DNA from 4 places in the Klebsiella sp. SYXHC3 genome. Region 4 is predicted to be linked to each of the others. Evidence: predicted binding sites of a transcription regulator. Region 4 holds the regulator's gene; each other region holds the start of a gene.
The links. Region 4 encodes CRP, which controls carbon source genes, mostly activating them, when cyclic AMP is high. Its sites were predicted from a motif close to ATGTGANNNNNNTCACAT; they were not measured.
Positions count from the first base shown of each region.

Region 1: a site for CRP is predicted at 2,437-2,454, ahead of AC2CGP_RS01225 (sugar transporter). Genes of this name have one in related genera too.
Region 2: a site for CRP is predicted at 1,934-1,951, ahead of AC2CGP_RS06095 (CidA/LrgA family protein). Genes of this name have one in related genera too.
Region 3: a site for CRP is predicted at 1,547-1,564, ahead of garD (galactarate dehydratase). Genes of this name have one in related genera too.

Region 1 covers NZ_JBXUNG010000001.1:252,413-257,144, forward strand. The annotation lists gene marR (multiple antibiotic resistance transcriptional regulator MarR) at 1-133, opposite strand, end outside; gene AC2CGP_RS01220 (MarC family NAAT transporter) at 396-1,064, shown strand; gene AC2CGP_RS01225 (sugar transporter) at 1,164-2,363, opposite strand; gene AC2CGP_RS01230 (PhzF family phenazine biosynthesis protein) at 2,558-3,355, shown strand; gene AC2CGP_RS01235 (SDR family NAD(P)-dependent oxidoreductase) at 3,397-4,074, opposite strand; gene AC2CGP_RS01240 (NanQ anomerase/TabA/YiaL family protein) at 4,071-4,544, opposite strand; gene AC2CGP_RS01245 (sialidase family protein) at 4,541-4,732, opposite strand, start outside.
Region 2 covers NZ_JBXUNG010000001.1:1,245,158-1,249,889, forward strand. The annotation lists gene mhbT (3-hydroxybenzoate transporter MhbT) at 1-855, opposite strand, end outside; gene AC2CGP_RS06090 (LysR substrate-binding domain-containing protein) at 983-1,888, shown strand; gene AC2CGP_RS06095 (CidA/LrgA family protein) at 2,001-2,399, shown strand; gene AC2CGP_RS06100 (CidB/LrgB family autolysis modulator) at 2,396-3,091, shown strand; gene cdd (cytidine deaminase) at 3,219-4,103, shown strand; gene sanA (outer membrane permeability protein SanA) at 4,273-4,732, shown strand, end outside.
Region 3 covers NZ_JBXUNG010000004.1:382,186-386,917, reverse strand. The annotation lists gene garD (galactarate dehydratase) at 1-1,440, opposite strand, end outside; gene garL (2-dehydro-3-deoxyglucarate aldolase) at 1,924-2,694, shown strand; gene garR (2-hydroxy-3-oxopropionate reductase) at 2,721-3,611, shown strand; gene garK (glycerate 2-kinase) at 3,677-4,732, shown strand, end outside.
Region 4 covers NZ_JBXUNG010000002.1:460,413-465,144, forward strand. The annotation lists gene AC2CGP_RS09140 (YccS/YhfK family putative transporter) at 1-1,360, opposite strand, end outside; gene crp (cAMP-activated global transcriptional regulator CRP) at 1,411-2,043, opposite strand; gene AC2CGP_RS09150 (OsmC family protein) at 2,348-2,752, shown strand; gene AC2CGP_RS09155 (phosphoribulokinase) at 2,815-3,684, opposite strand; gene AC2CGP_RS09160 (YheU family protein) at 3,757-3,975, opposite strand; gene AC2CGP_RS09165 (hydrolase) at 3,972-4,732, opposite strand, start outside.

The DNA.
Region 1 (4,732 bases), on a different contig from region 4:
CCCGAAATTGGGTAGCGGTGATATCCATGGGTGAAAGGTAGTCGTTGAGCAGTCGATCTTTTTTCTGGTTAACCATCTGGATCAATCGGCCGAGAGGGATCATCTCGTTGAACAGATTGTTGGTGTTTTCCATGATAGTTGCCCAGGCAATTATTTAGTTGCGATGGATATTATTGCCGTGGCAATCATAAGTCAACATTATGAATTCGCCGATGCCACGATTTGCTAAAGAACGATAATTTGATGGTGGTCACTTTTTTCCATTTTACTAACGCTTGTTATTTTTTATAAGCGTGATTTTTTCATGGGGTGTGGCATCTGCGCTGCTGCTGTCGATATACTCACGGGGTGAAACTGTACTGAAAAAATGATACTTAACGGGATGTTGACTCACTATGCTGGAACTCTTTAAAGCAATAGGGATCGGTCTGGCGGTGATTTTACCGCTGGCGAACCCGCTCACCACCGTGGCGCTGTTCCTCGGCCTGGCGGGCAATATGAACAACGCCGAGCGTAACCGGCAATCGTTGATGGCATCGGTGTATGTCTTCGCGATCCTGATGGTGGCGTGGTATGCCGGCCAGGTGGTCATGAATACCTTCGGTATTTCCATTCCCGGTCTGCGTATCGCCGGCGGGCTGATCGTGGCTTTTATCGGTTTTCGTATGCTGTTTCCGCAGCAGAAAGCCCATGATTCGATGGAAGCGAAGATCAAATCGGAAGAACTGCAGGATGAACCCACGGCGAATATCGCCTTCGTGCCGTTGGCGATGCCCAGCACCGCCGGGCCGGGCACCATTGCGATGATTATCAGCTCCGCCTCGACGGTGAAGCACGGCGTCGATTTCCCTGATTGGGTAGTATTGGCGGCGCCGCCGATTATCTTCGCGCTGGTGGGGATCATTCTGTGGGGCTGCCTGCGAAGTTCCGGGGCAATCATGCGGCTGGTGGGGAAAGGCGGCATAGAAGCGATTTCCCGCCTGATGGGTTTCCTGCTGGTCTGTATGGGGGTTCAGTTCATCATTAACGGCGTGCTGGAGATTATCACCAACTATCACGCCTGATCGCGATAACTTTCTGAAAGGCCCGGCGACGTGTCTGTTTCGGGCCTTTTGGGGATAGGATGTCGGCGCCGCGGGCGGCATTGACCGCCCGCGGCGTTATCATGAGTGATGCGCTTGCTGTTCATCAAGCGGCGTTGGCCAGCGGCGAAAAATCATCACTGCCCAGACCAGCGCCACCAGCGCCGGCACTGCGCCAACGTAGCCTATCGCCGACATCGACAGCTGCTTACTCACCTGGCTGCCGACCAGCGCGCCGGCGCCTATACCAATATTGAAAATACCCGAAAATAGCGACATCGCGACATCGGTAGCATCCGAAGCCAGCGCCAGCACTTTCACCTGCATGCCGAGGCCGATGACCATTATCGCGATCCCCCAAAACACGCTGAGCAGCATCAGCTGGTTGGCGTTCCGTGAGGCGGGTAGCAGCAACAGCAGGCATATTAGCAACAGGCCGATAGCGGTGGTAATCAGCCCTGAAGCATGTTGATTGCCCAGCTTGCCGAAGATAATACTGCCGATAATACCTGCGCCGCCGAGCACCAATAGCAGTAGGGTGGCGAAGTTACCGCTAAGGCCAGCGACGGTTTGAACGAAGGGTTCAATATAGCTGTATGCCGTGTAGTGCGCGGTCACCACGATAACCGTCAGCAGATAAATGCCGAGCAGCGCCGGGCGGCGGAACAGTTCCGGCAGGCTCTTCAGCGAACCGGAATGTTCGCTTGGCAGCGCCGGCAATAGTTTCGCCAGGCACACCAGCGTCGCTAAAGCGCCAAGACCAATGGCCAGGAAGGTGGTGCGCCAGCCGAAATATTGCCCGACGATACGGCCAATAGGGATGCCGAACACCATGGCCAGCGCGGTACCGGTGGCGATAAGACTTAGCGCCTGTGCGCGCTTGCCGGGAGGGGCCATACGAATAGCCAGCGCGGAGGTGATCGACCAGAACACCGCATGGGCGAACGCAATGCCAATTCGACTCACCACCAGCACCGTGAAGTTCCACGCGAAAAATGACAATACGTGGCTGGCGATAAATAAGACGAACAGGCCAATGAGCAGGCGACGGCGCTCCATCTGGCTGGTCAGCAGCATGAATGGCAGCGACATCAATGCCACTACCCAGGCATAAATGGTCAGCATGATCCCGACCTGGGCCGTTTCCATGCCGAAGCTGTCGGCGATATCAGACAGCAAACCGACCGGCGCAAATTCCGTGGTATTAAAGATAAAGGCGGCAATTGCCAGCGTGACGACCCGCAGCCACGCGACTCTGCGTGAGACCGTATTTGTAAGCATAAATTCCGGGCTGGTAGTAATGAGAAGAAGAGAAGGCGATCTTAAAACGAATGCTGCTGAAAATACAATCACTTTGTGATCTGTGTCTCATTTTATGCTGACACCTGTGCCTGCTAACAACTTAATTTTTCAGCTAATAGTGTGCACCCGCGCTTTCTGTGTCATGTTGATAGACGATAAAAAAGGGGAGCACGATGAAAGAAATTAGTTTTTACCTGGTCGATGCCTTCAGCGATCGCAATTTTGGCGGCAACGCGGCGGCGGTGTGTCCGCTCAGCGAATGGCTGCCTGATGAAACGCTTTTAAAAATGGCGCAGCAGCATAATCAATCCGAAACGGCGTTTTTTGTTCGTACCGACAGCGGCTATGAGCTGCGCTGGTTCACTACCCTTGATGAGATTAATCTCTGCGGTCACGCCACCCTCGCAGCATCGCACGTGATTTTTGAATATCTCGATCACCCTTCGGCAACCATCGTATTCAGCACCCGTTTTGTCGGTGAACTGCGGGTGACGCGCAGCGGCGATTGGCTGACGCTGGATTTCCCCGCCTGGCAAACGACGCCGGTGCGCGACGTGCCGACGGCACTGTTCGCCGGGTTGGGTATCGATGATGCGCTGGAGGTGCGGGAAGGGCGTGATTACCTGGTGGTGCTACGCGACCGGGCGCAGGTTGAAGCGGTACGTCCGAATATGGCGCTGCTGGAGGCGCTGGATAAGCGGATTTGCATCAGCGCCGCCGACGAGGAGTACGATTTTGTCAGCCGCTTTTTCTGTCCCGGTGATGGGGTGCCGGAGGATCCGGTAACCGGTTCAACCCACAGTATGCTGATCCCCTACTGGGGAGCGAAGCTCAATAAAACCGACCTGCTGGCGCGCCAGGTGTCGGCGCGCAGCGGCGAGCTGCGCTGCCAGTGGCGCGATGACCGCGTATTGATTAGCGGCCAGGTGACCACCTATCTGCGCGGCACGGTCTATTTGCGCGAAAGTTAACGATAGTTTCCCCGGCTGACGCAGCGCTTAGCCGGGCAATCCTAACTAAGCGAGGCGCCGCCGCACATTACCAGCTCTTGTCCGGTCATGGCCGCGGCTCCTTCGCTAAGAAGCCAGCTCACCAGCGACACCACTTCCTGTGGCTTAATCAATCTACCGAGCGGCGGCGTCTTCGGCGGCGAACTCTCCCGCCCTGGCTGGCGCAGCATTGGCGTATCGGTGGCGCCGGGGGCGACCACGTTAACGGTAATGCCCGCCGCGGCAAGTTCCGCCGCCCAGCTTCTCGCCAGCGCCACCAGCGCCGCTTTGGTTGCCGTATACTGAGAACGGCCTGCCGCTCCGCGAGAGGTTCGGCTACCCAAAAGGATAATCCGACCGCCGCGGCTCATAACGGGCGCAAAGCGGTTGGCTAAGGTCTGCGCTGCATCCACATGCAGACGCCATAACGTCTCGCCACGCAGTGCGTCAAGTTCTCCTAGCGGCGCCGCCGCCATCATACCGGCGGCATGGATAATCGCCTGCGGCGTCGGTACCGACGACAGAGCATCAACCAGCTCCTGGCGGTCGCTCAAATCGACTGCCAGATGCCTGAAGCCTTCATGAGCGAATGGCGGCGCGGAGCGGCTTAGCCCGAGCACCTGCCAGCCCTCCGCCAGCAGTTGCCCCACAATCGCCGCGCCGATCCCCGAACTGGCGCCTGTGACCAGTGCCTGCTTCATGGCGCCTCCAGCATGCTGCGCGGTACTTTAAACACCGCTTTCCTCACCGGGGCGGGTGTTGCAAAGGCGCATAGCGCCTGGTGTGGTTCGCCGGGCAGAAAGACCGCGAAGTCGCCGGCATGCAAATGCAGCGTGACGCTTTGCGGCGTCTGCTGGCTGATAAAGAGATCTGGTTTGCGTTGTTCATCGTCGGGTTGGCCGCTGTACAGCATACCGGCATGAATAGTCTCCTTTCCGCTTAAAATGACCTGAATATCGGCCCACTGGTGGTGGTATTCGGTATGTCGCTGTTCTGCCGCCTGGGTTTGCGCGGTGCCGATGGTGCAGTACCAGTCGCTATCAGTAGGCTGAAAGCGACCATCTTCACGGGCTGTCAGGGCGGCAAGAGAACATTCAGGACGGCTGAGGATTTGCCGTAACGCCAGTGGCAACCCCGCCTGAGGCAGGGCGTTCAGATTACCGATGATCATGCGATTTCTCCTTTCACCCACTGCGGCGATACGCGGATATACTTGATGGCCTGTCGGTACCAGGTATAGGCAATGTGTAAATTACCGTCTTCACCCTGTTTAATACTGGGGTAGGAGAATTCGCGGTTCAGTTTTTGTTCGGAATTGTTGGTCATACAGTAGCCGTCGCCCTCATCAAGGTTGCGCAT
Region 2 (4,732 bases), on a different contig from region 4:
ACCACGATGGTTAAGCAGCGTCGGCATCCAACTGGAGAGCAAATAGATAATCAGCAGGCTCATAAAGAACACCACCCAGAGCATCAAGGTGATCGCCAGTTGTCGGCCGGCAAACAGCTGGCTAATGCTGCCTTTCGGCCCGGCTGCCGGTTCGTCGAGCCAGAAATGGGTCTCGGGATAGCGCTCGCCGGTGATAGCGCTGACGGTTCTGGCGATGGTCGCCTGCGGCAGTCCGCGGCGAACCTGCCAGCGCGGCGATTCCGGCAGCGCCCACAGCAGCGCGACGGCCAGCAGCAGCGGCAGGATCCCGCCTAAGGCCAGAATGCCGTGCCAGCCGATATGCGCCACCAGTTGGGCGCTCACCACGCCGCCCAGCGCCGAACCCAGCGTGAAGCCGCAGAACATCAGGGTAACTAACGCACCGCGGCGGCGGGCGGGCAGATATTCCGAAGTCATGGTGATGGTGTTGGGCATCGCCCCGCCTAATCCCAGACCGGTGAGGAAACGCAGAAAAACCAGCATCTCTAGATTCGTCGAGAATGCGGAGAGCAGACTAAACAGGCCAAACAGCGCCACGCAAAACTCAATCACCCGTTTACGACCGAAACGGTCGGAAAGCGGGCCGCAGAGCAGCGCCCCGGCGGTCAATCCCAATAGTCCGGCGCCAAACAGCGGCGCGAGGTCGCTGGCGCTCAATTGCCAGTGAACACGGATATCGGGAGCGATAAAGCCAATGGCGGCGGTGTCAAATCCATCAAGCATCACCACCAGAAAACAGCAGATAATCACACGCCACTGCAGGGCGCCAACCGGCGCTGCGTTAAGTAACGTCTGTAGTTCACGTCGTTGAGCCATAATGATGCCTCAGTGCAGGTCAGGGTAGATGTTGTATTTATTTCTTTTATGTTGCGATTTTGTAACCATGGCGATGAAATGTACAATGGCTTTTCGGGCATAGACATAACCTGGAGGTTATCGGCTGATGGCGAACTGGACGCAAAAGTTGAAGCTGCAGCATTTGAAAATGCTGGTGGCGCTGGGTGAGCAAGGCAATCTCACGCAGGTCGCGAAAATGATGAATATTACCCAGCCCGCACTCTCTAAGTGGCTGACGCAATTTGAAGAAGAAGTCGGCATGCCGCTCTTTGAGCGCCACAGTAAGGGCCTGCGCCCTTCGGAAGGCGGCAAACTGCTGCTTCAGCACGCCCAGCGGCTAATCAACGATATGTCGCGCTCGCAGTACGAGATCGAGCGCTTTAAGCAAGGCGGACTGGTCGGCAGCCTGATGATCGGCTGCTCTCCCGTGGCGACAGACTGCGTGGCGCAGGCGATCCTCTCCCTGCTTAAAGAGATGCCGACCCTGCATCTGAATATCGAAGAAAAAGTGATGACCCCGCTGCTGCACGACCTGCTCTCCGGCGTGGTCGATGTGGTCGTCGGACGTGTTGGCGGCCGCGCGCTGGAACTGCCGCTCAACTATCGTGTGCTCTATACCGAACCGGTGTGCTTCGTCGCCCGTCCCGACCATCCGCTGGCTAGCATGCCGCGTCTGAGCTGGGCGGATCTCGCCGTCTGGCGCTGGATAGTCTGGCCTACCGGCACGCCCATTCGTCAGAGCATTGATAACGCGCTGGTCGATAACGGCGTCATGCTGCCGGAGAATACTATCGAGTCAGCCTCAATGAATGTCACCAGCAATTTGCTGCAAAGCAGCGATATGATCTCTATTCTTTCTTTGCGGCTGGCGCAGCATTACGCCGAACATCGGCAGCTGACGATTCTGAATTTGCCGCGTATTGAACAAAAAGGTAGCGTTGGGGTGTTCTGGCGCAAAAGCGAAGTACCATCGCTGGCGCTCACTCGTTTTCTGCACTACCTCGCAGAATAAGGCCGCTGTTCCCATTTTCTATGCTGACGATGCCTAGAATTCATGATGTGATCGGTAGCACATTTCAGGGTTTAATTGTATGATGAATGGCAGTTCATCAAGGGTTATTACCATGAGTAAGTCGCTGAATATTATCTGGCAGTACGTGCGAGCTTTCGTCCTGATTTACGCCTGCTTGTATGCAGGCATTTTTATCGCCGGGCTACTGCCCATCACGATCCCCGGCAGCATTATCGGCATGCTGATTTTGTTCGTGCTGCTGGCGCTGCAAATTATGCCGCCGCAGTGGGTCAACCCCGGCTGCAACATTCTGATCCGCTACATGGCGCTGCTGTTCGTGCCTATCGGCGTTGGCGTAATGCAGTACTGGGATTTACTGCGTGCGCAGCTGGGACCGGTGGCGGTGTCCTGCGCCGTCAGTACTTTATTAGTCTTTTTGGTGGTGAGCTGGAGCTCGCATCTGGTCCACGGTGAACGCAAAATCATCGGGCAAAAAGGAAGTAAAAAATGATCCATGAAATGTGGTGGTCGCTACCGTTAACGCTGATTGTCTTTTTCCTTGCCCGCAAGCTGGCGGCGCGGTTTAAATTTCCGCTGCTCAACCCGCTGCTGGTCGCCATGGTGGTCATTATTCCTTTCCTGCTGGTCACCGGTATTTCTTATGAACGCTATTTTGCCGGCAGCAAAATCCTTAACGATCTGCTGCAGCCGGCGGTGGTTGCGCTGGCCTTTCCGCTATATGAACAACTGCACCAGATCCGCGCGCGTTGGAAATCCATCATCACCATCTGCTTTATCGGTAGCTGCGTGGCGATGATCACCGGTACCACCGTCGCTCTGCTGATGGGCGCCACCCCGCAAATCGCCGCTTCCATTATGCCAAAATCCGTCACCACGCCAATTGCCATGGCGGTCAGCGGCAGTATTGGCGGTATTCCAGCGATTAGCGCCGTGTGCGTCATTTTCGTTGGGATCCTCGGCGCGGTGTTCGGCCATACGCTGCTTAACGCCATGCGTATTCATACTAAAGCATCCCGCGGCCTGTCGATGGGTACCGCCTCGCACGCCCTCGGCACCGCGCGTTGCGCCGAACTGGACTACCAGGAAGGGGCGTTTAGCTCGCTGGCGCTGGTACTGTGCGGAATTATTACCTCGCTGGTCGCGCCTTTTCTGTTCCCGGTGATCGTCGCTGTTGTCGGATAATTGTGATTTGCATCACATTTATAAATGCAACAAATTATCGTTGCATAAACAATGAGACTTATGTCACATATGGGTCCCGTGCGGGCCCGTACACTAGCTTCCCATTACATTGTTATGAGGCAACGCTATGCACTCTCGTTTTCAAGCTGCTTTGACTAATCTGGCGGCAGACCTGCAGGCGGCCATCGCCCCGATGCTCGCAGACCCTCACTTCCCGGCGCTGCTCGAAGCCGATCAGGTGGCGACGCTACAACAAGCAACAGGTTTGGATGAAGACGCGCTGGCCTTTGCGCTACTGCCGCTTGCCGCCGCCTGCGCCCGCGCCGATCTTTCTCACTTTAACGTTGGCGCTATCGCCCGCGGCGTGAGCGGTCGCTGGTACTTCGGCGGCAACATGGAATTCCTCGGCGCCACCATGCAACAGACCGTCCACGCGGAACAGAGCGCCATCAGCCACGCCTGGCTACGCGGCGAAAAATCCCTGCGCGCCATTACCGTCAACTACACGCCTTGCGGTCACTGCCGCCAGTTTATGAATGAACTGAATAGCGGTCTGGCGCTGCGCATTCATCTGCCGGGTCGCGAAGCGCACTCCCTGCAGCACTATCTGCCGGACGCCTTTGGCCCGAAAGACCTGGAAATCAAAACTCTGCTGATGGATGAGCAGGATCACGGCTTCCCCCTCAGCGGCGATGCGCTCACGCAGGCGGCTATTCAGGCGGCGAACCGCTGCCACGCGCCGTACAGCAACTCCCCTTCCGGCGTGGCGCTGGAGCTGAAAGACGGCACCATTTTCTGCGGCAGCTACGCGGAAAACGCGGCGTTCAATCCAACACTACCGCCGCTACAGGGCGCGCTGAACCTGCTGAGCCTTAACGGTTACGACTATCCGGATATCCAGCGCGCGCTGTTGGCCGAGAAAGCCGATGCATCGCTTATCCAGTGGGATGCGACCGTCGCGACCCTGAAAGCGTTGGGCTGTCAGAATATCGACCGCGTGCTGTTAGGTTAATTAGCCTGATAGCCTGAGCAGATTGCCGGATGCGCCTTTGGCTTCTCCGGCCTGGATTCGGTAATCTGCCATATTGCTGAAAATCCCCGCAATTAAACGATGGTTTCTTGCGCTTACCCGGCGGGTAAAGTAGCCTGAAGCTTCCCTCGTCCACCATTGAGTCAAGTTCATGTTAAAGCGTGTGTTATACAGCCTGTTAGTCCTGCTCGGCCTGCTGCTGTTGACCGTGCTGGGTCTTGACCGCTGGATGAGCTGGAAAACCGCGCCCTATATTTACGATGAGCTGCAGGATCTCCCCTACCGCCAGGTGGGCGTGGTGTTGGGCACTGCCAAATATTATCGCACCGGCGTGATCAATCAGTATTATCGTTATCGGATCCAGGGCGCGCTCAACGCCTACAATAGCGGTAAGGTTAATTATCTGCTGTTGAGCGGTGACAACGCCTTGCAAAGCTATAACGAACCGATGACCATGCGCCGCGATCTGATTAAAGCCGGCGTCGATCCGGCGGATATCGTGCTGGACTATGCCGGTTTCCGTACCCTCGATTCGATCGTGCGCACCCGCAAAGTGTTCGATACCAATGATTTTATTATTATCACCCAGCGCTTCCATTGCGAACGCGCGC
Region 3 (4,732 bases), on a different contig from region 4:
CTCTTCGCCGGTCGCGATAGTACCGGCATTGATATCCATTAAGTCGTACCAGCGGTTGGCAAGCTCGGTACGGGTCGCCATTTTAATCACCGGTACCGCCATTAGGCCGTAAGGGGTGCCGCGTCCGGTGGTGAATACCTGCACGGTAATGCCGGAAGCCACCTGTTGAGTGCCGCAGACAAAATCGCTGGCCGGCGTCGCCGCATAGATAAGCCCGCGTTTCGTCGGGCGCTGACCCGGCGAAAGGACTTCGACGATGGCGCTTTTACCTGATTTGGCAATTGAACCCAGCGCTTTTTCCACTACGTTGGCCAGACCGCCTTTCTTATTACCCGGTGACGGGTTGGCGCTGCGGTCGGTTTTCCCCAGCTCCAGATAGTTATCGTACCAGGCCATCTCTTCCAGCAGGCGCTTGCCAACTTCTTCGTTGATGGCGCGCGGGGTTAACAGATGGATAGCATCGCGCACTTCGGTCACTTCCGAGAACATCACTGTCGCGCCGCAGCGTACCAGCAGATCTGAGGCATAGCCCACCGCCGGGTTGGCGGTCACGCCGGAGAAGGCGTCGCTGCCGCCGCACTGCATACCGACCACTAAGTCCGAAGCCGGGCAGGTCTCACGCTGACGAGCATTGAGTTTGGCCAGGTGGCGCTCGGCAACCTGCAGAATATCATCGACCATCGATTTAAAGCCGACATGCTGTTCGTCCTGCAAACGCACTACGCTTGCGCTATCGACGGCGATCGGCTGCACGTCTTCGGTTCCCTGCAGCAGACGTTCCGGCTGTAGCTTTTCACAGCCCAGACCAATCACCATCACCTCACCGCCAAAGTTGGGGTTCAGCGCGATATTGTGGATGGTGCGAATCGGTACGATCGCCGCCGGGGCGTTAATCGCCACGCCGCAGCCGTACAGATGGTTTAGACCGACCACTCCGTCGACGTTGGGGTATTTCGGCAGCAGGTCGCGTTCGATGATCTTGACCACATAATCCACTACACCGGCGACGCAGTGCACGCTGGTGCTGATCCCCAGCAAATTCTTAGTTCCCACGCTGCCATCGGCATTGCGATAGCCTTCAAAAGTGTATCCTTCCAGCGGCGGCAGCGGTTCCGGGACTTTGGTCGCCAGCGGTAAGGTGTTCAGCGGCGGCGCGGTCGGCAGCTCAACCAACGACTCATCAATCCAGCTTCCCTTTGGTATATCGCGAACGGCGAAGCCAATCACTTCGCCGTAGCGGATGATTTCACCATGGGCAGGAATATCGACAAGGGCGACTTTATGACCTTGCGGGATATGTTCAATGAGGGTCAGGCCATCCGGAAAACGCGTTCCGGCGGGTAAACCGCGATCGTTAACAATAATCGCCACATTATCGGTAGGGTGCACTTTTATATAAAACGCCGTCGGCGACTGTTGTCGAATCTCAATCTCAGCCATTGTCCAGTGTTCTCCAGAACGGTGCTAATAATAAAAATAAAACGTTAATTCAGCTTGTGCCTATCAGAATGATGAAATACAGAATGTCAGGAGTTATAGCAGCAAAATGTGATCTTGGTCACTGCTTGCGGTGACGGTTGCCAGCATTGAACGGCAATCCTAAGAACTGTGGATTAGCGCCCATAACCTATGGCATTTGCATAACTAAAATGATTATTAAAGCGCTTATATTGTGATTATGCATAGTGCCTGGTCACGGTGGGATGATTATACTGAGTCATGTTTTGCGGTGTTCAATATGAGAATAAATAGTCCGCTTAAAAAATAATAAAAGTATTCTTTTTCAGAAAAATATCTAAATGTTCAAGGGTAAAAGAAAATAGGCATCGGTTCGCTATTTAATTCTGCAAATTATATTTGTGGTTGGCGAGAGTAAACGTATAGAACAGCAGAAGTAAGCAACGATTAACCCAAGGTAAAATCATGGATAACGCAATTTTCCCGAACAAATTTAAGGCCACGCTGGCGGCCCACCAGGTACAAATCGGCTGCTGGTGCGCTCTGGCGAATCCGATTAGCACCGAGGTATTAGGGCTTGCTGGTTTCGACTGGCTGGTGCTTGACGCGGAGCATGCGCCGAATGATGTGACCACACTTATCCCGCAACTGATGGCGTTGAAGGGCAGCCACAGCGCGCCGGTGGTCCGCGTGCCGACCAATGAACCGATTATCATCAAGCGCATGCTGGACATCGGTTTCTACAACTTCCTCGTGCCGTTTGTCGAAACCGCTGAACAGGCGGCGCAGGCGGTAGCATCGACCCGCTATCCGCCGGAAGGCATCCGCGGGGTCTCCGTTTCTCATCGCGGCAATATGTTCGGCACCGTAGCGGACTACTTCACTGAGTCTAATAACAACATCGCCATTTTGGTGCAAATTGAGAGCCAGACCGGGGTGGACAACGTCGATGCGATCGCCGCGACCGAGGGCGTTGATGGCCTTTTCGTGGGGCCGAGCGACCTGGCCGCAGCATTAGGCCATCTGGGCAATGCCGCACATCCTGACGTCCAGCGCGCCATCCAGCATATCTTCGCCAGCGCGAAGAAACACGGTAAGCCGAGCGGCATTCTTGCACCGGTGGAAGCCGATGCGCGCCGCTATCTGGAGTGGGGCGCGACCTTCGTCGCCGTCGGTAGCGATTTAGGCGTCTTCCGTTCAGCAACCCAGAAACTTGCTGATTCTTTTAAAAAATAATCACCAGGATGAAGAGAGAGAACATTATGACAATCAAAGTGGGTTTTATTGGTCTTGGCATCATGGGCAAGCCGATGAGCAAAAATTTGCTGAAGGCGGGTTATTCGCTGGTGGTATCCGACCGTAACCCTGAAGCCATTGCTGACGTGATTGCCGCGGGCGCAGAGACTGCGAGCTCGGCTAAGGCCATTGCTGAGCAGTGCGATGTAATTATCACCATGCTGCCAAACTCTCCGCACGTGAAAGACGTTGCGTTGGGTGAAAACGGCATTATCGAAGGCGCGAAACCGGGCACCGTGGTGATTGATATGAGCTCCATTGCGCCGCTGGCAAGTCGCGAAATCAGCGAAGCGCTGAAGGCCAAAGGCATCGATATGCTGGATGCGCCGGTGAGCGGCGGCGAACCCAAAGCGATCGACGGCACCCTGTCGGTGATGGTTGGCGGCGACAAGGCGATTTTCGATAAATACTACGACCTGATGAAAGCGATGGCGGGATCCGTGGTGCATACCGGCGAGATTGGCGCAGGCAACGTCACCAAGTTGGCCAACCAGGTAATTGTGGCGCTGAACATCGCGGCAATGTCGGAGGCGTTAACTCTGGCCACCAAAGCCGGCGTTAACCCGGAGCTGGTTTATCAGGCGATCCGCGGCGGCCTGGCAGGTAGCACCGTGCTCGATGCTAAAGCGCCGATGGTGATGGATCGCAACTTCAAGCCGGGCTTCCGTATCGATCTGCATATTAAAGATCTGGCCAATGCGCTGGATACGTCTCACGGCGTCGGCGCCCAGCTACCGCTGACGGCGGCGGTGATGGAGATGATGCAGGCGCTGCGCGCGGATGGCCTGGGCACCGCTGACCATAGCGCTCTGGCGTGTTACTACGAAAAACTGGCGAAAGTGGAAGTGACTCGCTAACAAGAAGGGCGTGTTCCCGCGCCCTGTCATTCTTGCCTTGCGCGGCACAGTCAGGCGACATAACTATGAAAATCGTAATTGCCCCAGACTCTTATAAAGAAAGCCTTTCTGCCAGCGAGGTAGCTCAGGCGATAGAAAAAGGATTTCGGGAAATTTTCCCCGATGCGCAATATGTTTCTGTTCCGCTTGCCGATGGCGGCGAGGGAACGGTTGAAGCCATGATTGCCGCCACGCAGGGTACGGCGCATACGGCGCTGGTCACCGGGCCGCTGGGGGAAAAAGTGAATGCCCGCTGGGGCATGTCCGGGGACGGCAAAACCGCCTTTATTGAGATGGCTGCGGCCAGCGGGCTGGCACTGGTGCCGCCTGAAAAACGTAATCCTCTGATCACCACTTCACGCGGAACCGGCGAGCTAATTTTACAGGCGCTGGAGCACGGCGCGACCAGCATTATTATCGGTATTGGCGGCAGCGCGACCAACGACGGCGGCGCCGGAATGATGCAGGCGCTGGGCGCAAAGCTCTGTGATGCCAACGGCAGCGACATCGGTAATGGCGGTGGTTCCCTTAACTGCCTGAATTCAATTGATGTTTCGTCCATGGACCCACGTCTTAAACACTGTGCTATTCGCGTGGCTTGCGACGTGACAAATCCGTTGATTGGCGAACAGGGGGCATCGCGCATTTTTGGCCCGCAAAAAGGGGCGACCGAAGCGCTCATTGACGAGCTTGATAATAATCTTGCCCACTACGCCTCGGTTATCAAAAAATCGCTGCGCGTGGAGGTGAAAGATGTTCCCGGCGCCGGAGCGGCGGGGGGAATGGGGGCCGCGCTAATGGCTTTTCTGGGGGCTGAACTGCGCAGCGGGATTGAGATTGTGACGACGGCGCTTAACCTGGAAGAACATATTCACGACTGCACGCTGGTGGTAACCGGCGAAGGGCGACTCGATAGCCAGAGCATCAACGGCAAAGTACCGGTAGGCGTAGCCAATGTGGCGAAGAAATACCATAAACCGGTGATTGCTATTGCCGGCAGCCTCACCCGCGATGTCGGCGTGGTACATCAATATGGCATCGATGCGGTGTTCAGCGTACTGACCAGCATCGGCTCGCTGGAA
Region 4 (4,732 bases):
GAATGATGAGATAGCTCAGCAGCGTGATGAACAACATACCGCTTAACGTATAGCTCTCCGGTACGTGGAAGTGTAAGGTCAGCCAGGCGATCACCAGGCCCGCCAGGGTGCCTGCCGCCCGGTGGACAATCCGCACGCGGGTGGCGCCGTAACCGTTTTGCGTCACGAACAGCACGGTCATCAGGATCCAGTAAGGCTTCGGCAGGTGCAGGGCGCTGCCCATCAGGCTGGCGATGCTCAACATTACGCTGATGCGCGCGGCGTTGCGCAGCGCCGGGGATTTCAATGACAGGTAGTTCTTCAGGGCCGGTAGCAGCGGCAGGCGTCGTTCTTTGTCCGCCATCAGGTTACGTGCGTACAGCGGGCGCTGAGTACGTAGCACGCGGGCGATACGACTGAAGTGCCAGGCGCAGAACTGGCCAACTGGGTTATCGGGATGCTGATAGGCGATTTTTTCCAGCGCGCCGATTTGCTTATCCATCTGAAAGCGGCGCGGGTAGCGGTGGTAGAGAATATCATCCGCCAGCACCCGCAGACGAGCGGCGACGGTCTGCGCGTTCCAGCGGATGACCGCTTCCGCATGGCTGCGCTCCACCAGTTTTTGCACCTCTTCCGGCTGGTGCAGGCTCACTGAAATATGTTCCTGCAGATCCAGCCCAACCTGGAACGCGCGCAGCAGTCGCTTATGATCGCTACGCTGGTTGGCGGCTAACATATGCATCTGCTGATAGCACTGGGTAATTAAATCGACTACCTTCTGCTGGCGGGTAAGCAGCGGCGGCAGGGAGGTCGTCGGATCAGTGTGCTGCGTCAGGAGGCTATATTTGGCCTCGCAATAGTTAGCCAGTTCGCGGTAAAGCAGGCTTAACGACTCGCGCAGCGGCTGCTCTCGCCAGAGCCAAAACCAGAACCAGTTAAAGAGTCCGTACCACAAGGTTCCCAGCGCATAGATAAGCAGCGGCTCCCAGATGGGCATATTGCCGGCCAGGCTTAAGGTAAAAATGGCGGCGATAAGCGATGCCGGCAACAGGCGAGCGTGTAGCGAGCTGATTTCCGCCGTCACGCCGAGAATCAGCGCCAGCGCGCTGAGGATAAGCGGCAACGGGATGTCGCGCGCCAGAAGCAATTGCACAATCAGGCTGCTGCCGGCAAACAGGCAGCCGCCAACGATCAGGCGTTTGAAAAAACGTTTATGCGGGGTGTCGAGACCGGCAATATTGCAACAGGCGGGAACTAAAGAGAACAGCAGCCCTTGCTGCAGATGGCCGAGCAGAAGCCCGATGGCCACAGGTAGACACAGCACCAGCGTTTGCCGCAGTGCATAGTTGACTTCCGGGTGGTAAATCAGCCTGCGCCACATGGGAGAAACAAAAACGGCGTACTGCGCGGAGCAATACGCCGTTTAGCGACTTAACGGGTACCGTAGACGACGATAGTTTTACCGTGTGCCGAGATCAGGTTTTGATCTTCCAGCATCTTCAGAATACGGCCGACGGTTTCACGAGAGCAACCGACGATCTGGCCAATTTCCTGGCGGGTGATTTTGATCTGCATCCCGTCCGGGTGAGTCATGGCATCAGGCTGTTTCGCCAGATTCAGTAAGGTCTGAGCGATACGGCCCGTCACGTCGAGGAAAGCAAGGTTACCGACTTTCTCGGAAGTGACCTGCAGACGACGCGCCATCTGCGAGGAGAGGCGCATCAGGATGTCCGGGTTCACCTGGATTAACTGACGGAATTTTTTGTAAGAGATCTCGGCCACTTCACATGCGGTTTTCGCACGTACCCAGGCACTACGTTCCTGACCTTCTTCAAACAGGCCTAATTCACCGATGAAATCGCCCTGGTTGAGGTAAGAGAGGATCATCTCTTTACCTTCTTCATCCTTGATGAGTACAGCCACGGAGCCTTTTACGATGTAGTAAAGCGTTTCCGCTTTCTCACCCTGGTGAATCAGCGTGCTCTTTGATGGGTACTTATGAATGTGGCAATGAGACAAGAACCATTCAAGGGTAGGGTCTGTTTGCGGTTTGCCAAGCACCATGCGCGGTTATCCTCTGTTATAAGCTATCTCCGGACGCCGACACTACACGGCATCCGGGCATGCAATCGTATTTTTCCCTATGCCTGGGAAGCTGGCTGCTCAATTTATGCAGCCTGTAATGTGAACTCCTCAGCATACATGCGGTACATCAATGTATTACTGTAGCATCCAGACTGTTTTAGCATAGCTTTCACCGCATGTCTCCTGGTGTCTCGCTTCAGCATGACCCAGGTCGCCTTCCGTTGCGAGATTTGTTATGTGCGCGTAATCTGTCAGGAAAATTGCAACAGCGGAGTTAAATTTTATGCAAGCGCGTGTGAAATGGGTGGAAGGTCTAACCTTCATCGGTGAGTCGGCCTCCGGCCACCAGATTTTAATGGATGGCAACTCCGGGGACAAAGCGCCCAGCCCGATGGAAATGGTGTTAATGGCGGCGGGCGGCTGTAGCGCAATTGACGTGGTGTCTATCCTGCAAAAAGGGCGTCAAAACGTCACCAACTGCGAAGTGAAGCTGACCTCTGAACGCCGTGAAGAGGCGCCGCGCCTGTTCACCCATATCAATCTGCACTTTATCGTCACCGGTAAAGAGCTGAAGGATGCGGCGGTGTCCCGGGCGGTGGATTTATCCGCGGAGAAGTACTGCTCGGTGGCGCTGATGCTGGAAAAGGCGGTCAACATCACCCACTCTTACGAAGTCATCGAAGCCTGAGACGAATTGACGTAGCGGGACGCTAACCCCGGCAGCACGGCGACCGGGGTTTTATTTTGCCCTTAACTAATGGTTTTGCCTTCCATCAAGCGCTCGACCAGCGGCGCCATAATGAGCTCCATCGCCAGCCCCATCTTACCGCCCGGCACCACCAGGGTGTTCATATGCGAGATAAACGACCCCTGTAGCATCGCCAACAGCCAGGGATAATCAATCCCCTGCAAATTGCGAAAGTGAATCACCACGAAGCTTTCGTCGAGCGATGGAATGCCTTTGGCGGCAAATGGATTCGAGGTATCGACCGTCGGCACGCGCTGGAAGTTGATATGGGTGCGTGAGAACTGGGGGGTGATGAAATTGATATAGTCTTCCATCGAACGTACCACCGAGTCCATCACCGCTTCGCGCGAATGGCCGCGTTCGCTGGTATCGCGAATGAGCTTCTGGATCCATTCAAGGTTGACGATCGGCACCACGCCGACCAGCAGGTCGACATGTTTCGCCACGTCATGCTGCGGCGTCACCACGCCGCCGTGCAGCCCCTCATAAAACAGCACGTCGGTCGGTTCAGGCAGCGGCTGCCACGGGGTAAAGGTGCCGGGAACCTGATTCCAGGGAACCGCTTCATCATAGGTATGGAGATATTTTCGCGACTGGCCCTTGCCGAATTCGCCGTACTCTAAAAAGGTGCGTTCAAGCAGGCTGAAGTCGTTGGCTTCCGGGCCGAAGTAGCTGATGTGTTTGCCCTGATCGCGCGCTTTGCGGATCGCCATGTCCATTTCCGGGCGAGTATAGCGATGGAAGCTATCCCCTTCGACCTCCGCGGCATGCAGGTTCAGCTGCGAGAAAATTTTGCGAAACGCGAGGCTGGTGGTGGTGGTGCCCGCGCCGCTGGAGCCCGTGACTGCGATCACTGGATGTTTGGCAGACATAACAACTCCCTGATTAAGTGATGGTGTGTCGCCGTATCGCGCCAGGCTCTCGCGGTTAGAGGGGCATGGCGCTTAGCCGTTAAACATCTTGCGGGGCATGATGTTGACCGTCTCGTGCAGTTCTGACCACACCAGTACGGCCTCCCCGGTTTTAAGCTGCTGTTTTACATCGGCGACTTTATCGGCAAGCGAACGTTCATGTTCACCATAATCGGTGCCTTCGCGCAACACAAAGCTTTCAATCAGATTATCCAGCGTTTCGGGATCGAGATCCTGCCAGGGAATAATCATGCTTGTCCTCCCAGCCAGCGGGTTAACCAATCCGGAATACGTTGCTCCAGCCACATTTGCGGTTTTCGCAGCGTACCGCCGACAAAGCCAACGTGGCCGCCTTGTTCCGTGAGCTGATATTCGACGTTAGCCGGCAGCTGTTCCTGCGGCGGTATTGAATGATGGTCCATAAATGGATCGTCTTTTGCGTGAATGATCAGCGTCGGCTTGGTGATATCGCTTAAGCGCGGCATCGCGCTGCACTGTCGGTAATAGTCTAGCGCATCGGCGAAACCGTGGATTTTGGCGGTGATCATGTCGTCGAATTCGCGGATGCGGCGCATGCTTTTGAGCTGGCGAAGATCCACCGGCAGCGAGCCTGGATAGGCTTTCAGCTTGCGCGAGGCGTTGGCTTTCAGCAGGTTGAGCAGGTAACGTTGATAGACGCGCGAAAATCCTTTATCCATATGGTAGCTGCAGGCTTCCAGCATAAAGGGCGCCGAGACAATGACGGCCGCATCGAGCGGAATATTGTCGCCTTCTTTCGCCAGCAGACAGCCCAGCATGTTGCCGCCAAGCGAATAGCCTACCGCCGCCGTCGGCGCGGCGCCGAATTCACGCCGCAACCAGTGCAGGAACCAGGTGCCGTCTTCCGTTTCGCCAGAGTGATAAATACGACTGTTGCGATTCGGCTCGCCGCTGCAGCCGCGAAAATGCATCACCACCCCGAGCCAGCCGCGCTGCATGGCGGCGTGAATTAAACCGTGGGCGTAAGGGC